DNA from 3 places in the Pantoea sp. X-Soil-YNGN-785 genome. Region 3 is predicted to be linked to each of the others. Evidence: predicted binding sites of a transcription regulator. Region 3 holds the regulator's gene; each other region holds the start of a gene.
The links. The regulator CRP, encoded in region 3, controls carbon source genes, mostly activating them, when cyclic AMP is high. The targets are predictions, from matches to a motif close to ATGTGANNNNNNTCACAT.
Positions count from the first base shown of each region.

Region 1 (6,493 bases), 690 kb from region 3:
ATCGCCCAGCCACCGGCGTAAAACGCCACCAGCGCGACGGCAATGATCACGGTGCCGACGTTGAGCTTACGCCATTCACCGGCGAACAGACGCCCCACTACGAGGCTGGCGAAACCGATCATGATGCCGGTCACGATGTTGCAGGTAAGCACGATGATCACCGCCGTGAGCAGGCCCGACATCGCATCGACAAAATCACCGAAGTCGACTTTCGCCACGTTACTGAGCATCAACAGACCGACATACATGAGTGCAGGCGCAGTCGCGTAAGCGGGAACCAGATAAGCCAGCGGCGACATAAACAGGATGGCGAGGAACAGCAGGCCCACCACAATCGCGGTGAGGCCGGTCTTACCGCCCGCCGCCGTTCCTGCCGCCGATTCGATGTAAACCGCAGCCGGTGACGCGCCTACCAGACCTGCGAACAGGCTGCTGACGGAGTCGCTGGTCAGCGCACGACCGCCATTGATAATCTGGCCCTGTTTATCCAGCAGGTTAGCCTGCCCTGCGACCGCGCGGATGGTGCCGGTGGCGTCAAAGACCGCCGTCATTACCAGTGCCAGCACGCTGGGCAGCACCACAGGCTGCATCGCACCCATGATGTCGAGGCTGAACAGCAGCGACTGACCGCTGGCGTCACGCAGGCTCGGCAGGGCAAACAGTCCCTGATATGTCACCGACGGGTCAAAGATCAGGCCCAGCAGCGAAATAGCGATAATGGTCAGCAGGATGCCGCCCGGTACCCGGCGCTTCTCCAGTCCGATAATCGCGGCCAGTCCCAGCAGCGTCATCATCACCGGGAAAGTGGTGAAGTGACCCAGCGCTACCGGCAGGCCCGGAGCCGGGTTTTTTACCACCAGACCCACGCCATCAGCGGCGATGAGCAGCAAAAACAGGCCAATCCCGACGCCGGTGCCGTGCGCCACGCCCATCGGCAGGTTACGCAAAATCCAGGCACGAATGCCGGTCACGGAGATCAGCGTAAACAGCAGGCCCATCAGGAACACTGCGCCCAGCGCCACCGGCACGCTGATATGCTGACCCAGCACCAGACTGAAAGCGGTAAAGGCGGTTAAGGAGATGGCACAGCCAATCGCCATCGGCAGGTTGGCCCACAGTCCCATAAGGATGGAACCAAAGCTGGCGACCAGACAGGTGGCGACAAACACGGCGGAGGGGGAGAAACCGGCTTTGCCCAGCATTCCTGGTACCACGATGACGGAGTAAACCATCGCCAGGAAGGTGGTGAGTCCGGCCAGAATTTCCTGACGCACGCTGCTGCCGCGCGCCGAGATCGAGAACCAGGCGTCCAGTTTTCCACTGGCCGGGCGTGATTCAGTTGACATAGTTGAGCCTCAAAAATTTTTGTTGTGTGGATCGCTCTGCGACCATCGCTGTCCCTGGAATAAGCGGGTAAACGGCGTCACTGTCGGGATTAACCCGCCAGGCAAACGTTTACCTTGCCGCAGATAATTAGCCGTCAAAAGCGGCCAGATAAAAAGGCATACGATTATCCGGCGTTTAGCGCCACGTTTTCAACTCTAAGAGGGAGATTCTTTGGCATAAAGATTGGGCGTAACAGGCTGGCCGACACCCGGCTGAAGCCAGTCTGAAACGCTGAGGCCATAAACTTAATGTCATATAAAGAGAGGATTTACACCGGCGCAGCGGTGATCGTACAGCACGCGCCGGTGGAGAGAGACGATTAACCTGGCAGCGAAAGCTCGCCGCCCTGCGCAATCGCGCGTTGCCAGGCGGCGCGCTGCTGCACCGTCTGCAACCATTTCCCGGTGGCGGGCATCTGATTGAGTCCGGCACGGCGCGCCAGTGCCAGCAGCGGAAAGCTCATCTGGATATCCGCAATGGTAAAACGCTCACCGGCAAACCAGGGATGCGCCGCCAGATGCTGTTCGATCATCTGCCTGTGCGGCTTAAGCTGTTTATCCAGGAACGCCTTCTGCACCCCTTTGCCAAATGCCGCGCCGACCGGACGCAGCAGCCACGGCACCGGCGCTTTGCCCATCTGCCCGAAGATCAGCTTCATTACCAGCAGCGGCATCAGTGAGCCTTCAGCATAATGCAGCCAGTAGCGGCACTGTAACCGTGACGCCTCATCACTCACTTTCAGCCGGAATTCGCGATCATATTTCCCTTCAAGGTATTCGAGAATAGCACCCGATTCAGCTACCACCTGGTTTCCGTCAGTAATGACCGGCGATTTTCCCAGTGGATGCACTTTTTTCAGCGCCTCCGGGGCCAGCATGGTGGGTTCGCGTTGATAGTGTTTAATCTGGTACGGCACTTCCAGCTCTTCCAGCAGCCACAGCACCCGATGCGAGCGCGATTTTTCAAGATGGTGAACGGTGATCATCATGATTCCCTGTGTGTTGACCTTCACCAAGTATAGACATCACTCCACAGGCGGATGTTTATCATCCTGTTCCGGGTCAAGCAGCACTGCACCCGAGCCCTGCTGACCCAGCCGGTCGCCAGGATTGCGCAGCGGACAGTCGCGCATCGACAGGCAGCCGCAGCCGATACAGCCATCCAGGTCATTGCGCAGGCGAGTCAGGGTTTCAATGCGCTTATCCAGCTCTTCGCGCCAGTGCCGGGTCAGCGCATCCCATTCCGTCGTCGACATGCGCTTATCGGGCGGAATGTGGTCAAGACTGTCGCTGACCGTCGCCAGCGGGATGCCAATGCGCTGCGCAATCTTGATGATCGCCACGCGTCGCAGCACGTCGCGGCTGTAACGGCGCTGATTACCGCTGTTACGGGTGCTGAAAATGAGGCCTTTGGTTTCATAAAAGTGCAGCGCCGAGACCGCCACACCGCTGCGGCGCGCCACTTCACCGGGTGTTAAAACCGGTTTTGGATAGTTGCGTTCTTTTTTCATCAGACCCTTTACCTCAAGTTAACTTGAGGAATTATACTCCTTCTCCATTGAAACCCCTAAACTCCCATTACCCCTTATTAAGCACCAGAAGGATGAGGCCATGATGCAAGAAGAGATCATTCATTCCCTGACGGACTGGATTGACCAGAACCTCGATAAGAGCCTGTCGATTGATGAGGTTGCGGCAAAATCAGGCTATTCGAAATGGCACCTGCAGCGTATGTTCCGTTCCGTGACGAAACAGACGCTGGGTGGCTATATTCGTGAGCGCCGCCTGACGCTGGCCGCAGAAGCGCTATCGCAGACACAGCGTCCGGTGTTTGATATCGCGATGCAATATGGCTATGACTCGCAGCAGACCTTCTCCAGGGTGTTTCGTCGTCAGTTTTCACAGACCCCGACAGCTTACCGCCACACCATGCGCCGCCAGGCGATTCAGCGCCCTCGCCTGCTGAGTTTTGGCTGTAACGACGGCATTACCAGCTTTACCCAGCGCACCACCGGCGAGTGCTGCCCGGTCCGTTAATTCTTTGCTGCGCCCGCTCCGGGCGCATCTGCCTGATTTCCCCCGCCGTTCTTCTTCTGCTGCTCACTTTTTCCGCACGTCACTACCATACAAGAGTCAAATTTTGTTCAAAATTTAAAATCGGGTGATATAATGTGACCCAAGTCACACTTTGAACCTGGGTTGACGGCAAAAAAGTCCTACCTGACACACTTTTTTGTCGCCGGTGATGTCCGCAGATTGTCAGGAATACTTACTGATATTGAGGTCCGGCCGATGGCTACGTTAACCGCCAGTTTTCTTGTTATGCGTTGGGAACTGCTGAGCGCAATCATGATGTTTTTTGCCAGCACCCTGAAAACCAAACTTCGTCAGGACAGCCGTCACGTGATGGCCTTTATGTGTGGCGGGATTGGTTTAGGCATGACCTGCTGGTTTGTTACCGGTCTGATGGGCATTACCCTGAGCATGGAAAACGTGCACAACTTCGTGGAAATCTCAAAGCACGCCTTTATTGATGCGATGAGCCAGGCGCCTGCTGACTGGCCGATGCCCTGATTTTTACGCATAAAAAACCCCGCTTAGCGGGGTTTTTTATATTGCTGTGTGAACTTAAATTTTCTTCAACATGGCAGGGATATTAACATCCTGCACTGTAACGCCCGGGCTCTGCGTTCCGCGGCGGTCCTGAATCCACATATCTCCCATCATCTGGTTTAAACCACGATCCAATCCGGTAACCAGCCCTGCACCTGGGGTGAAGGTCAGTTCGCCAAAGTAGATGTGCTCGTCATGGATATACCAGTCCACACGCACGTAGTCGAAATCACTGGCCAGCTTTTTGCTCAGTTCGAGCGCATGTTCCAGTGACGGCATAATCGGTGAAACATCCAGACCGGTATCGCGAATCTTGTGATAGGCCTCATTGAGGTTATTCACGTAGAAATTCATCGACAGCAGCGGCTGACAGCGGTTGTAGATCACCTGCAGCACATATTCGAACCGGCCATCACGCTTGTTGAACATATGAAACTTGTAATCGATCGGCGCGCTTTTGCCATCACCAATGTACTTCTCAACCAGGATGCGTGGCTTGATGTAGCGATAGTGAATCTCACGCGCTTCGTTGGCGAAGTCGGTCTTCAGCCAGCGATAGCAGTCATGAATGATCTGCTGCTTGCGCAACGCGTCCGGCTCTTCCAGCAGAATTTCTACCATGTTGGAAGCGTGGTTCGGCTTGATCACCGTTCCCTTCCAGCAAGGCAGGCTGTTCAGCGTGGTCGGGTCAGTGGTTTCGTGTACCAGCGGGATCAGGTATTCATTACCGATTTTTTCAGCAATGAATTCGCGCACCGAGTACTTATCTGACAGACGACCGTAGTTCTGGTAATCGCCGAAGATAAACTTACGGTACAACACCTTCTCGTTGAACACTTTTGGCTGACGCAGATTGGGCAGCTTTCTGAACTTATGGAAGTAGTAGATGCGGTCCTGATAAGCCCAGGGCATCTTCTTGATAAAGTACTGCACACTTTTTCTGAGTTCTTCTTTCAACTTGAGCATATCTGACCTCATTTGTATGTTTTGTAGTTGAGTGAGGAAACCTGAATCTTTTGAATGACGCCGTTTTTAAAGAAGTAATTCATTACGGTCAGGGACAAAAGTTCTGAAAGGAAAACGCTCCACGCGGCCCCCATGATGCCGTGACCCTGGATCAACCACCAGGAGAGCGGCAGACTGATGACCATCAGGCAGATGATTTTCCTCAGCAAGTAGTTAAATCCTCCCTCTTTGACCATGTAGCGATACGCTACGGTCCCCATTGCCGAAAAGCTGGTCGCTATCGACAGCAACGTAATGAGACTTCCTGACTGTGTGTATTCCGGTCCGTACAACGCGATGATGATCTGCTCGCCGTAAAGCGAAATCACCAGCAGCATCAGCAATGAAACTGCCATAACGTAGCCATTGAGCCGGGCAGCCAGCTTAATAGCCACCTCGCCGCGCTCCCTGAAGATTTCAGTGAAGCAGGAGGTGATCAGCGCAACCGGGATAAAAATCCAGGAGGCGGAAATGGTATTTGCCGCCGCAAACAGACCGAGGTCGCGCGCAGGCGCCGTGCCTGCCAGAAACATCTGCGCCGCTTTAACCTGCACCGAGATAAAGATGCTGGAGATCGCCAGCGGCAGACCGGCATACATCAGATAGCGCAGATAGGCGGTGCGCTTTTCGCGCGGCGGCATCTGATCCTGATGGTCCTGATAGAAGTTGTGACGCTTGATCAGGTAAGGCACCAGCGTCACGGCAACAATCGACAGCGTCAGCCAGAGCGGATTAAGACGCAGCCAGGCGACGGTAAAGCTGATGCCGAAACTCAGCAGCATGCCCACAGCGTTAGCGATGGTGTTAAGACGCGAAGCAAGACGTGCGTTGTTATAAACGCTGAAGGTGTCCTGGGTGACAAAAACCGAGGCAACAAATGAGGCCAGTGCAAACGCCAGGAAGTTTTCCTGCATGTTGTACCAGACCCAAATTAAGACTGGCACCGACGTGACCAGCAATAGCACCATGCGCAGCGTACGGGCGATGGTCATCAGGCGCAGGCCTTTCGACGCATTTTTGCTGACGCGCTTAAACAGAATGGTTTCGGTGCCAAAGATTGCGACGGTTTGCACCATGGCAAATAGTGAAGTAGAAAACGCCATCTGGCCAAACACCGTTGGACCAAAGGATTTAGCCACGTAAGACGTCACAAAAATGACGCCAAAAACGGAGATGATCTTCTCAGACATCATCCAGGCGGCATTAGACATTACGCTCAATTTCATCGACTCTTCCTTAGTATTACTCAACTACAACCGCTTCGGTACAACATCCCTGTAACGAATTAATAAGCGCTCAGTGGGCCTGGCGAAAATGTATGACTTCAGACCAAACTGGTCCGAAAATTGAGATGTAAATCATGATCCGGAGAGTGAATTCAGGATAATTCTTATTATAAATGGCGCGAATCACTTCTGATGGAAACGATTTCAGGCTGAAAATAAAACAACCTTAAAGAGCTATACCGGCATATTAATCAAGTCGGCGAA
Region 1 is NZ_AP035942.1:317,266-323,758, reverse strand. Features, by position in the region: gene AC6I8E_RS01420 (NCS2 family permease) at 1-1,346, opposite strand, end outside; gene AC6I8E_RS01415 (glutathione S-transferase family protein) at 1,706-2,371, opposite strand; gene soxR (redox-sensitive transcriptional activator SoxR) at 2,411-2,896, opposite strand; gene soxS (superoxide response transcriptional regulator SoxS) at 2,997-3,422, shown strand; gene AC6I8E_RS01400 (YjcB family protein) at 3,678-3,959, shown strand; gene AC6I8E_RS01395 (ATP-grasp fold amidoligase family protein) at 4,014-4,964, opposite strand; gene AC6I8E_RS01390 (oligosaccharide flippase family protein) at 4,973-6,229, opposite strand.
Region 1: the regulator CRP is predicted to act here: its motif matches at 3,555-3,572, upstream of AC6I8E_RS01400 (YjcB family protein).

Region 2 (6,493 bases), 850 kb from region 3:
CCGCGCACGGCGGCAGCATTATTAACCTCAGCGCCCTGAACAGTAAAAACAGTACGCCAGGTTCCGTGCTCTGGGCGGCCACCAAAGGTGCAGTGGATACGCTGACTCAGGGGCTGGCGCGCGAGCTGGGCGCAAAAAATATCCGGGTTAACGCGCTGGCACCGGGCATGATTCTGACCGAAGGATTGCTGGCCGCGAAGAGGATGAGCCCGCAGCTCAAGGCACAGCTGCTGGCGGCTACCCCGCTGGGGCGTTTTGGTCTGCCGGAGGATGTGGCGCAGGTTGCATTGTTTCTGGCGTCTGAAGAGTCCGCTTATGTCAGCGGCGAGCGCGTCATGATCAGCGGCGGTGCCTGACAGGCATAAAAAAAGGGAAGCCAGCGGCTTCCCTTTTCGTTACGACGTTAAATCGTTATGCATCACGACGACGTGGAGCGGCAGCTGCGCCTTCTTCACGACGTGGACCACGGCTACCTTCACGGTTGAAAGTGCGTCCACCGCCTTCACGACCACCTTCACGGCGCTCTGAAGAGAAGCGACGACCACCTTCACGGTTGGCTGCGCCAGGACCGCTGCGACGCTCACCGCCAGCACCGGCTGGACGACGATCGCCACGGCCTTCGTTTGGCTGTGCATCACCCAGCAGCTGCATATTCATCGGTTTGTTCAGAATACGCGTACGGGTGAAGTGCTGCAGCACATCGCCTGGCATGCCTTTCGGCAGCTCGATAGTCGAGTGGTTACCGAACAGCTTGATGTTACCGATGTAACGGCTGCTGATGTCGCCTTCGTTAGCGATAGCGCCAACGATGTGACGAACTTCAACACCATCATCACGGCCCACTTCGATGCGGTACAGCTGCATTTCGCCAACGTCACGACGTTCGCGACGTGGACGATCGCCATCACGGCTGTCACGGCTTTCACGTGGGCCACGATCGCTACGCGCTTCACGGCTGTCACGACGGCCATCACGCTCGTCACGATCGCGGTATTCGCGACGTGCAGGACGTGGTGCTTCTGGTGGCAGAATCAGAGGACGTTCGCCCTGTGCCATCTTCAGCAGTGCGGCTGCCAGAGTTTCCAGATCCAGTTCATCTTCCGGCTGCATTTTAGTCAGCAGAGCACGGTACTGATCCAGATCGCTGCTTTCCAGCTGCTGCTGAACTTTAGCGGCAAACTTGGCCAGACGACGCTCACCCAGCAGTTCTGCGTTAGGCAGCTCGACTTCAGGAATAGTCAGCTTCATGGTACGTTCGATGTTGCGCAGCAGACGACGCTCGCGGTTCTCAACGAACAGCAGCGCACGGCCAGCACGACCGGCACGACCGGTACGGCCGATACGGTGAACGTATGATTCTGCATCCATCGGGATGTCGTAGTTTACAACCAGGCTGATACGCTCAACGTCCAGGCCACGGGCCGCAACGTCGGTTGCAATCAGGATGTCCAGACGACCATCTTTCAGGCGCTCCAGCGTCTGCTCACGCAGTGCCTGGTTCATATCACCGTTCAGCGCGGCGCTGTTATAGCCACTACGCTCCAGCGCTTCTGCCACTTCCAGCGTTGCGTTTTTAGTACGCACGAAGATGATGGCAGCATCAAAGTCTTCTGCTTCCAGGAAGCGAACCAGTGCGTCTGTTTTACGACCGTAAGCGGTCCAGTAACTCTGGCTGATGTCAGGACGCGTTGTCATGCTTGACTGAATACGCACTTCCTGTGGATCTTTCATGAAGCGTTTGGTGATGCGACGAATCGCTTCCGGCATAGTTGCAGAGAACAGCGCAGTCTGATGACCGGCTGGAATCTGAGCCATGATGGTTTCAACGTCTTCGATGAAGCCCATACGCAGCATTTCATCAGCTTCATCCAGCACCAGACCGCGCAGGTTAGAGAGTTCTAACGTGCCGCGTTTCAGGTGGTCAAGCAGACGACCAGGGGTACCCACAACAACCTGTGGTCCCTGACGCAGAGCGCGCAGCTGCACGTCATAACGCTGGCCGCCGTAAAGGGCAACCACGTTCAGGCCACGCATGTGCTTAGAGAATTCAGTGATTGCTTCAGCAACCTGTACCGCCAGTTCGCGGGTCGGTGCCAGCACCAGGATCTGTGGTGCTTTAACAGTCGGGTCGATGTTGTTTAACAGCGGCAGAGAGAACGCCGCAGTTTTACCACTCCCGGTCTGCGCCATGCCTAACACGTCACGGCCCGCCAGCAGGTGAGGAATACACTCAGCCTGGATTGGGGATGGCTTTACGTAGCCCATGCCATTCAGTGATTCAAGGATGTCGGCGTTCAGGCCAAGGTCAGCAAAAGTGGTTTGAATATCAGTCATGTAGTACACGTGCCTCTTAGATTGCGGCGGCCAGTCTACATAACTCGTCGTGAAAACTTTCAGTCATTTTCATCAAAAAGTGTGAACCGGCTCAAATTAGAAGTTTTGACGAACAGAAAAGCCTTCATCCCTTAAGATGATGACTTAACAGGTTTTACAGGCAAATTAAGTTCGTCAGCTATTGCTGGTCAGATTCTGATAAATCGTCTTGTGCCTGGCCGAGTTGCGCCAGTTCCAACAATGCGTATCGGTGTTCAACAAAGTTGTTAACGTTGTTGGCCACCGCCAGTTTGAACAACGCTTTCGCGTCGTCCTTCTCCCCCAGACTTAGGTAGTACTTACCTAAATAGAAGTTGGTTTCACTGAGATGTTCAGCGAGCGAGGTGTTATCCGTTGCGTCCGCCTTGAGACTTTCCATCAACGTTTTCTCGTTGATATCTCCAAGGTAGAACTCGACAATATTCCATCCCCATTGGTCTCTGACCGCTTTGTCGTGACGCTGTTGAAGCGCGACTTTTGCCTTGTCGACATCCATCTCACGTTCAACGAGATAGAGCCACAGACTGCGGAAAGGATCGTTAGGATCGTCTTGATAAAACGCCAGCAGATCATCTTGCGCTAACTTGTATCGACCGCCGTAATAGAGGGCGATACCACGGTTTAAATGCGCATAGTTGTAAGTTGGATCAAGCTCAAGTACAGAATCGAACGCTTCATAGGCGGCATCAAAGTTGCCCGCCTGCGTTAAATATATGCCTAAGTAGTTAAACACTTCGGGCATATCTGGTCTTATAGACAGCGCTTGCGAAAAATCGTTCCGCGCTAATGCCCGCAGACCTAAACTATCATACAACACTCCGCGCTCATATAACAGCTGTGCGCGTTCATCATCGGTGAGAGCGCGACTGGCAAGAATTTGTTCCATGCGCGCCAGTATCACTTCCTGCTGCAGTGTGGGCTGTAAAGGCACTGCAAGAACTTCGTTCTTACGCCAATTGGAGTTGCTGCATCCTGCCAGCGTCAAAGCTGTCGCAACAAAACACCAGCGCAGAAAAGGCTTCATTTCCCACTCCCGAATACAAACATTGGGATAACCATCCTGTCATCCGCCTGCTGTGCACAAGGATTCCCGCCCTCGCGATGATACAAACGCCCCTCTCTGCCAGGCAAAGAGGGGCAAATCAGCAACGACTTATTCAGCGTCAGGCGTGGTCACCGCTGCAGCTTCTTCAGTCTGCGGCTTAGATTCTGTCGCTTCTTTGATGCTCAGACGTACGCGGCCCTGGCGATCCACTTCCATCACCTTAACCGGCACTTCCTGACCCATCTGCAGATAGTCAGTCACTTTCTCAACGCGCTTATCAGCGATTTGTGAAATGTGAACCAGACCTTCTTTACCGCCGCCGATAGCAACGAAGGCACCGAAGTCAACGATACGGGTCACTTTACCACTGTAAATGCGGCCCACTTCGATTTCTGCAGTGATCTCTTCGATACGACGAATCGCTTCTTTCGCTTTCAGACCATCGGTCGCAGCGATTTTCACGGTGCCGTCATCTTCGATTTCAATCGTCGTGCCGGTCTCTTCGGTCAGTGCACGAATCACTGAGCCGCCTTTACCGATCACATCTTTGATCTTGTCAGAGCTGATTTTGATGGTGTAAATGCGTGGAGCGAATTCAGAAATCTCGGTACGCGGTGTGCTGATAGCCTGTTCCATGACGCCCAGAATGTGCAGACGCGCACCCTTGGCCTGGTTCAGGGCTTCCTGCATGATTTCACGCGTGATGCCTTCGATTTTGATGTCCATCTGCAGCGCGGTGATACCTTCACGGCTACCGGCTACTTTGAAGTCCATGTCGCCCAGGTGATCTTCGTCGCCCAGAATGTCTGACAGAACGACAAACTTCTCATCTTCTTTTACCAGACCCATTGCGATACCGGCAACGGCGGCTTTGATTGGCACACCTGCATCCATCAGCGCCAGTGAGGCACCGCAGACAGAGGCCATTGAAGAGGAGCCATTAGATTCAGTGATTTCAGACACCACACGCACGGTGTAAGGGAAATCTTCCGCTTTAGGCATTACCGCTAACACACCGCGCTTCGCCAGACGACCGTGACCAATCTCACGACGCTTCGGCGAACCGACCATGCCGGTTTCACCGACAGAGTATGGAGGGAAGTTGTAATGGAACAGGAAGCTGTCGGTACGTTCGCCCATCAGCTCATCCAGGTTCTGCGCATCACGGGTAGTACCCAGCGTTGCCGTAACCAGTGCCTGTGTCTCACCACGGGTGAACAGTGATGAACCGTGAGTACGTGGCAATACGCCAGTACGCACGTCCAGACCGCGGATCATATCTTTTTCACGGCCATCGATACGTGGCTCGCCATTCAGGATGCGGGTACGAACGACGGTTTTTTCGAGGCTATGCACGATGTCGCCGATTTCTGAACCATCCAGCGTTTCATCTTCAGCCAGCAGCGCAGCAATGGTTTCGTCTTTGATGACGCCAACCTGCGCGTAACGCTCCTGCTTGTCAGTGATGCGGTAAGCATCGCTGATGCGCGCTTCTGCCAGGGCAGCAACACGAGAAATCAGCGGGGTGTTAGCCGCTTCTGGTTGCCAGTCCCAGCGTGGTTTGCCGGCTTCAGCCACCAGAGCATTGATGTTTTCGATAACGATCTGCTGCTGGTCATGGCCAAAGACCACGGCACCCAGCATCTGCTCTTCTGACAGGATCTCAGCTTCAGATTCAACCATCAGTACGGCATTCTGCGTACCGGCAACGACCAGATCCAGACGAGACTGTTTCAGCTCATCTGCGGTTGGGTTCAGAACATATTGATCGTTGATGTAACCGACACGCGCAGCACCAATCGGGCCATTAAACGGCAGACCAGAAAGCGCCAGTGCAGCAGAGGCACCAATCATTGCAACGATGTCCGGATGAACCTGTGGGTTAACAGACACCACGGTCGCAATAACCTGAACTTCGTTAACAAAGCCTTCCGGGAACAGCGGGCGAATCGGGCGGTCAATCAGACGCGAAATCAGGGTTTCGCCTTCGCTTGGACGGCCTTCACGACGGAAGAAGCTGCCTGGGATACGACCAGCAGCGTAAGTACGCTCCTGATAGTTCACGGTCAGTGGGAAGAAGTCCTGACCTGGTTTAGATTTTTTCTGACCTACGACAGTGACGAACACTGCAGTATCGTCCATGCTCACCATCACAGCGGCTGTCGCCTGGCGAGCCATCATGCCGGTTTCCAGCGTGACGGTATGTTGACCATATTGGAATTTGCGTACGATCGGATTCAGCAAAATCAAAGTCCTTAACTTCGGGGCTGGGCTATCTGTAGCCCGCCATTGATTACCAATCTTCAGCTGCATCCTCGCGACTAATGACAACCCTCGACCGCCCCTGCGGTAAAGCCTCTCATTAGCCGCGCGAAATTCTGCAAACTAAAGATCACACTAAGCAACAATACATCAGTTTGGCCCGGATTGCTGCCGATTGCTCGAAAAAAGGGGCCATAAAGGCCCCCTCTTCACGAAACTCGCACAAATCTGATCGTAAGCTGCACACAGTGCAAAAGCTCGCATAATGCCCCGACGATCAGATTCTTCAGACTTAGCGACGCAGACCGAGACTTTCGATCAGGCTGCTGTAGCGTGCAACGTCTTTACGCTTCAGGTAGTCCAGCAGCTTACGACGCTGAGATACCATGCGCAGCAGACCGCGGCGGCTGTGGTGATCTTTTTTGTGCTCAGAGAAGTGACCCTGCAGATGGGTAATCTGCGCGGTCAACAGGGCAACCTGAACTTCAGTTGAACCGCTGTCGTTAGCACCACGGCCATATTTAGCAACGATCTCTGCTTTAGCTTCTACGCTTAGAGACATAATAAACTCCAGTAATAAATGAATGTATGGGTGCCGATCTCTAATTCAGCATCCCGCTTTAAAGCCGCGCTATTCTACTCTGCGCCCGATAGCAACGCAAATGCCCCATCAGCGAAAAGTGAACGCCTGGCTTAATCCTGATACTCAACCACTAAACGACGTGGCGCAAGACGGCCATCATCGGCAATTTCTGCCATACCGATAAATTTACGTGCTTCGCCTTCCGATACCCTGACCAGCCCGTGCGCAGG
Region 2 is NZ_AP035942.1:478,742-485,234, reverse strand. Features, by position in the region: gene AC6I8E_RS02155 (SDR family NAD(P)-dependent oxidoreductase) at 1-356, shown strand, start outside; gene AC6I8E_RS02150 (DEAD/DEAH family ATP-dependent RNA helicase) at 412-2,334, opposite strand; gene yrbN (protein YrbN) at 2,351-2,401, opposite strand; gene nlpI (lipoprotein NlpI) at 2,513-3,397, opposite strand; gene pnp (polyribonucleotide nucleotidyltransferase) at 3,527-5,662, opposite strand; gene rpsO (30S ribosomal protein S15) at 5,973-6,242, opposite strand; gene truB (tRNA pseudouridine(55) synthase TruB) at 6,374-6,493, opposite strand, start outside.
Region 2: the regulator CRP is predicted to act here: its motif matches at 2,414-2,431, upstream of yrbN (protein YrbN).

Region 3 (6,493 bases):
ACGGCGCAAAGCAACATGCTGCTGGTACTGATCTCGGATATCACGAATCCCTTCTGTTCACGCGTGGTTCAGGGCATTGAGGCCGAAGCGGAACTGCATGGCTATCATATCCTGCTCTGTAACTCCGCCTCGCAGCTTCAGCGCGAAGCCGCCTATCTGAGTCTGCTGACCGGCAAAGTGGTGGATGGCGTGATTACCATGGATGCGGCCTCCGGCTTACAGGATTTGCAGGCGCTGATCGCCGGAGCCCCCTGGGTGCAGTGCTGTGAATTTGATCCGGATATTCCCGCCTCCTCGGTCAGCATTGATCACCTTGAAGCCGCGCGTGACACCGTCCATTACCTCGCCGGTAAAGGGCGTAAACGCATCGGGCTGGTCAATGGCGACATGCGCTACCTCTACTCGCATCATCGTGAAAAAGGCTACCGGCAGGCGATTGAGGAGCTGGGGTATGCGTGGTCTGGCGTCTCTTATACCTATGAAATCTCTCCTGAAGCAGGCAGTCAGGGGCTGAGGGAGTTGATGGCGCTGCCGGAACCGCCGGATGCAGTGTTTGCGGTATCAGATGTACTGGCGGTGGGCGTGGTTCATGCGGCGCTGGAAGCAGGTCTGCGCGTGCCGGAAGATCTGGCGGTCGTCGGGTTTGATGGCGTGCCGTTTACCCGCAGCCTGAATCCACCGCTGACCACCATTGAGCAGCCGATGAATCAGCTCGGCGCGCGCAGCGTGCAGCTGCTGCTGCAGAAGATCCGCAATCCGAATGCGCCGGTCATCCGTGAGGTGCTGCCCTGGACGCGCGTTGAACGCGCATCCAGCTGACTCAGTGCCAGATTAACAGCACGCAGGCCGCAGTCAGCAGCCCCATAGCCAGGTTAAAGATTTTCCAGGCACGACGGCTGCGCAGAATGCGGCCGATCATCGCGCCAAAAGCCATCCAGATCGCGCCTGACACCAGATTAACCAGAAACATGCCGACGCTTATCGCCATCACTGAATGACGATATGCATCACCCGCCAGACTGAAGCTGGCGACCGCGCCCAGCGCCATCAGCCAGGCCTTAGGATTGATAAGCTGCAGCAACCCACCCTGCCAGAACGGCATCGGCGCATCCGGTGCCTGATCGGTTTCCAGCTTTTCATAGCTGGACGTCGCTATCTTCCACGCCAGCCAGAGCAGATAGAGGCTACCAGCGATCTTCAGCACCAGGTGCAGAGACGGATAGAGCAGGATCAGACCGCCAACGCCAAAGGCCACCATCAGCAGCATCACCTGCATGCCGATCATGATGCCGATCATCAGCGGAATGGTGCGCAAAAAGCCAAAATTAGCGCCTGAGGCGGTGAGTAACATATTATTAGGCCCGGGCGTAATCGCCGCGACCCAAAGAAAGCCCAACATTGATAAGAAAAGACTCAGTTCCATGGCAATCGGGTACTCCTTACCCTTGCAAGAAAAAACTTATCGAAGCTAACAGTGTGATATGGAACAGACAAGCTTTTACCACATGAAATTTACCGGACCGGAAAACGAGCAATTCACGCCGCCTGACAGCCTGCGTAACGCCCACCTTCAGACGATGCTGCCGCGCCTGCTGCGTCGCCGTGTCACGTTCGTTCCTCACTGGCAGCGACTCGATCTGCCGGATGGCGACTTCGTCGATCTCGCCTGGAGCGAAGATCCACAACTGGCGCAGCATAAACCGCGCGTCGTGCTGTTTCATGGGCTGGAGGGCAGCTTTCACAGCCCCTATATTCATGGCCTGATGAACATCTGCCGTGCGCGCGGCTGGCTGGCAGTAGTGATGCATTTTCGCGGCTGCAGCGGCGAACCTAACCGGCTAAACCGTATCTATCACTCCGGCGAAACGGAAGATGCCCGCTTTTTCCTGCACTGGCTGCGTCGCTGGGGCCAGGTGCCGACCGTCGCCATCGGTTTTTCGCTGGGCGGCAATATGCTGGGCTGCCTGCTGGGCCAGCAGGGCGCAGCTGCCGAAGTGGATGCAGGCGTCATTGTCTCCGCCCCGCTGCTGCTGGAGCCGTGTAGCGTAAAACTGGAACGCGGCTTCTCACGCTTCTATCAATACTATTTGCTGGCGCAGCTGAAGAAAAATGCCCGCCGTAAACTGCACGCCTGGCCGGATACGCTGCCGGTTAATCTGGCGCAGCTAAAAGCACTGCGGCGACTGCGCGATTTTGATGATGCGATTACTGCCCGTGCCCACGGTTTTGTCGATGCAGCCGATTACTATCATCGTGCCAGCGCCATGCCCTGGCTGAAGCACGCAGAGAAACCGCTGCTGATCATCCACGCCAAAGACGATCCTTTTATGAGTGATGAGGTGATCCCGCACAGCAGCCAATTATCTGCCACTATTACTTATCAACTGACACCACACGGCGGCCACGTCGGTTTTGTCGGCGGGACATTACGCCAGCCCGAAATGTGGCTGGAACAGCGCATCCCGCAGTGGATCGCCCCTTTTCTGGATAACTGATCTCGTGATTATTCCCTGGCAACAGGTCTCTCCTGAGACCCTTGAAAATCTGATTGAAACCTTTGTGCTGCGAGAAGGCACTGACTATGGCGAGCATGAACGTAGTCTGCTGGACAAGGTGGCTGATGTGCGACGCCAGCTGGAAACCGGTGAAGTGGTGCTGGTATGGTCGGAACTGCATGAATCGGTCAATATCATGCCGCGCAAAGAATTTCGTGGCTGATGCACCCGGCACCCTTTCATGATAACAATGCTCATCGTCCGACCTCACAGGGAGCTTTTCTATGTCTGCACGTCATCCCATTATCGCGGTGACCGGTTCCAGCGGCGCAGGAACCACCACTACCAGCCTGGCATTCCGCAAAATCTTTCAGCAGCTTGACCTGCATGCGGCGGAGCTTGAAGGTGACAGCTTTCATCGCTTTACCCGCCCGGAAATGGATATGGCGATTCGTAAGGCGCGCGATCTGGGACGTCATGTCAGCTACTTCGGCCCGGAAGCCAATGACTTTGGCCTGCTGGAGCAGAGTTTTAAAGAGTATGGTCACAGCGGGCAGGGGCAGTCGCGTAAATATCTGCACACCTACGATGAGGCGGTGCCGTGGAACCAGGTGCCCGGCACCTTTACGCCCTGGCAGCCGTTACCGCAGAACACCGATATTCTCTTCTATGAAGGGCTGCACGGCGGTGTGGTGACGGCGCAGCACAACGTGGCGGAACAGGTCGATCTGCTGGTGGGTGTGGTACCGATTGTTAACCTGGAGTGGATTCAGAAGCTGGTGCGCGACACCGGCGAGCGCGGTCATTCACGTGAAGCAGTGATGGATTCCGTGGTGCGCTCAATGGAAGATTACATCAACTACATCACGCCCCAGTTTTCACGCACCCATATCAACTTTCAGCGCGTTCCAACCATTGATACCTCCAACCCGTTCGCAGCCCGCGCCATTCCGTCACTGGATGAGAGCTTTGTCGTGATTCACTTTCAGGGGCTGGAGGACATTGACTTCCCGTACCTGCTGGCAATGCTGCAGGGTTCGTTTATTTCGCACATAAATACGCTGGTGGTGCCTGGCGGCAAAATGGGGCTGGCGATGGAGTTGATCATGGGCCCGCTGGTGAAGCGGCTGATGGAAGGTAAACGGATTGAGTAAGAGGCCAGCAAAAAACCCTCAGATAGCAGATGCCTTTCGCAAAAATGTCAAACCGGCTTTTCTGCGGATAAAGGCTTACTGCTGAGCAGGCTTCAGGGAGCATACGCCTTTCGCAAAGATGCAAAACCGCCATCCCTGGCCCGCTATGCTTTGCTACAGGCGTATGCTCCCTTCGCTTCACGTCCGGCAACCGCATCCGGTTTCAGTAAGACCGCTACAGACAAACCATGGGCACAAAGAATCTGACAGCAATAGATAAGCTCAACACGCAGGGAACCGGGTCAGAAGAGGAAAGCGTCCCGCGCCAGGGACAAAAACGCCGGGAGCGTTTTTGAACAACGCAACGCGTTGGCCCGGCTACGGACGCACCTCAGGGATGAGGTGCGTAATTGCGCGGGCCGAGCATGCCATGGATGGCGGTTTTTGCGTCTTTCCGATCTGACCCGGTTCTCTGCGCAGGCACAGTCTTAAAGCAACCTGCAGCAGACACTGGAAGTGAAGTTAGCAGGTCTGCAATGACTACAGCTCAACCACCTCATAGCTATGCGTAATCGTCACACCTTTACCCAGCATGATGGCCACAGAGCAATATTTTTCCGCCGAAAGATCGACGGCGCGTGAGACCGCTTTATCCTGGAGCGCTTTTCCACTCACGATAAAATGCAGGTTGATGTGCGTAAAGATTCGCGGCGCCTCTTCACGACGTTCTGAGGTCAGTTTTACTTCACAATCAGCCACATCGTTGCGGCCTTTTTGCAGAATTGAAACCACGTCAATCGCGCTGCATCCGCCCGCCGCCATCAGCACCATCTCCATTGGGCTGGGCGCTTTATCACCCGAATTCCCATCCATCAGTATCTGATGGCCGGATGAGGATTCTCCGAGGAATGTCAGCCCTTCTACCCATTTCACTCTTGCCTGCATGATTTTTGCTCCGGAATACGCTGTTTTGTCGCCAGAGTACGCTTTCACCTGGTAAACAGCAATCCAGAGAAATCCGCCCGTAGCTGAAGCGAGACAACAGAAGACAGTCGGCAAAAGCTGTGCTACAAACAGTGCTGAAAATATTTTTCGTCACCCGATGGCGAAGCCGGGAAGAATGATGCGCACTGCGCCTGATGCGGCCCGAATAATTTCCTGAAAAGGAAACGCTTGAAGCTTTCACCGCCTGACAGGGAAAACTGCCCCCTGTATTTTGGGCACGATTACAACAGAGGATAATAGCGAATGGTTCTCGGCAAACCGCAAACAGACCCTACACTCGAATGGTTCCTGTCCCATTGCCATATTCACAAGTATCCATCCAAAAGTACGCTGATTCACCAAGGTGAAAAAGCAGAAACGCTTTACTACATCGTGAAAGGTTCCGTCGCGGTTCTGATTAAAGATGAAGAAGGCAAAGAGATGATTCTTTCCTACCTGAATCAGGGCGATTTTATTGGTGAGCTTGGCCTGTTCGAAGAAGGTCAGGAGCGCAGCGCCTGGGTACGTGCGAAAAGCGCGTGCGAAGTAGCGGAGATTTCTTACAAGAAATTCCGTCAGCTGATCCAGGTTAACCCCGACATCCTGATGCGACTCTCCTCGCAGATGGCGCGTCGCCTGCAGGTCACGTCTGAAAAAGTGGGTAATCTCGCTTTCCTCGATGTCACCGGACGCATTGCACAGACTCTGCTTAACCTGGCGAAGCAGCCAGATGCCATGACGCATCCCGACGGCATGCAAATTAAAATCACTCGTCAGGAAATTGGCCAGATTGTGGGTTGTTCACGTGAAACCGTGGGCCGTATTTTGAAGATGCTGGAAGATCAGAACCTGATCTCCGCACACGGCAAAACTATCGTCGTTTACGGCACCCGCTAATTCCTGTCATCCACGGCGTGATGGCAACATCACGCCGTTATTGTTTGTGTTGGGCCGATGTGGCGTCGAATCATTTACCATCCTGAAGTTAACTACGCCTTGCGACAAACGCTGGTGCTCTGTCTGCCGGTGGCGCTGGGCTGGCTGGCTGGCGACCTGCAAAAAGGTCTGCTGTTCTCGTTAGTGCCCGCCTGCTGCAATATCGCCGGTCTTGATACTCCGCATAAACGCTTCTTCAAACGTCTGATTGTAGGCGGCAGCCTGTTTGCCCTCGGCAGTTTTCTGATCCAGTGGCTCACCCTGCATGCGATTCCACTGCCGCTGATCCTCTTCGCTATGCCTTTGCTGCTTGGCGTCACCGGTGAGATCAGCCCGCTGCATGGTCGCCTGCTGCCCGGCACCCTTATTGCCGCCATCTTTACCCTCAGCCTGATTGGCCGCATGCCCATCTATGTCACTCCGCTGCTCTATATCGGCGGCACGCTCTGGTATGGGGTATTTAACTGGTTCTGGTTCTGGCTGTGGAAAGAGCAGCCGATGCGTGAGAGCCTGAGCCTGATCTACCGCGAGCTGGCCAACTACTGCGACGCCAAATATACCCTTCTGACGCAGCTGACCGATCCCGAAAAAGCGCTGCCGCCGCTGCTGGCTCACCAGCAGAAAGTGGTCGATCTGATCAACACCTGTTATCAGCAGATGCACATGCTGTCGGCAAGCCGCGATCACAGCCATAAGCGGCTGACGCGCGCTTTTCAGGTGGCACTCGATCTGCAGGAGCATATCTCGGTCAGCCTGCACCGCCCGGAAGAGGTGCAAAAGCTGGTGGAGCAGAGCCATGCTGAAGCGGTGATCCGCTGGAATGCCAAAACCATCTCGGCCCGACTGCGGGTACTGGCGGATAACATCCTTTATCACCAGTTACCCGACCGCTTTGCGATGGATAAACAGCTCGGCGCGCTGGAGAAAATCGCCCATCAGCACCCC
Region 3 is NZ_AP035942.1:3,604,242-3,610,734, forward strand. Features, by position in the region: gene AC6I8E_RS16835 (LacI family DNA-binding transcriptional regulator) at 1-819, shown strand, start outside; gene AC6I8E_RS16840 (LysE family translocator) at 821-1,423, opposite strand; gene AC6I8E_RS16845 (hydrolase) at 1,482-2,495, shown strand; gene AC6I8E_RS16850 (YheU family protein) at 2,500-2,718, shown strand; gene AC6I8E_RS16855 (phosphoribulokinase) at 2,780-3,649, shown strand; gene AC6I8E_RS16860 (OsmC family protein) at 4,169-4,573, opposite strand; gene crp (cAMP-activated global transcriptional regulator CRP) at 4,877-5,509, shown strand; gene AC6I8E_RS16870 (YccS/YhfK family putative transporter) at 5,567-6,493, shown strand, end outside.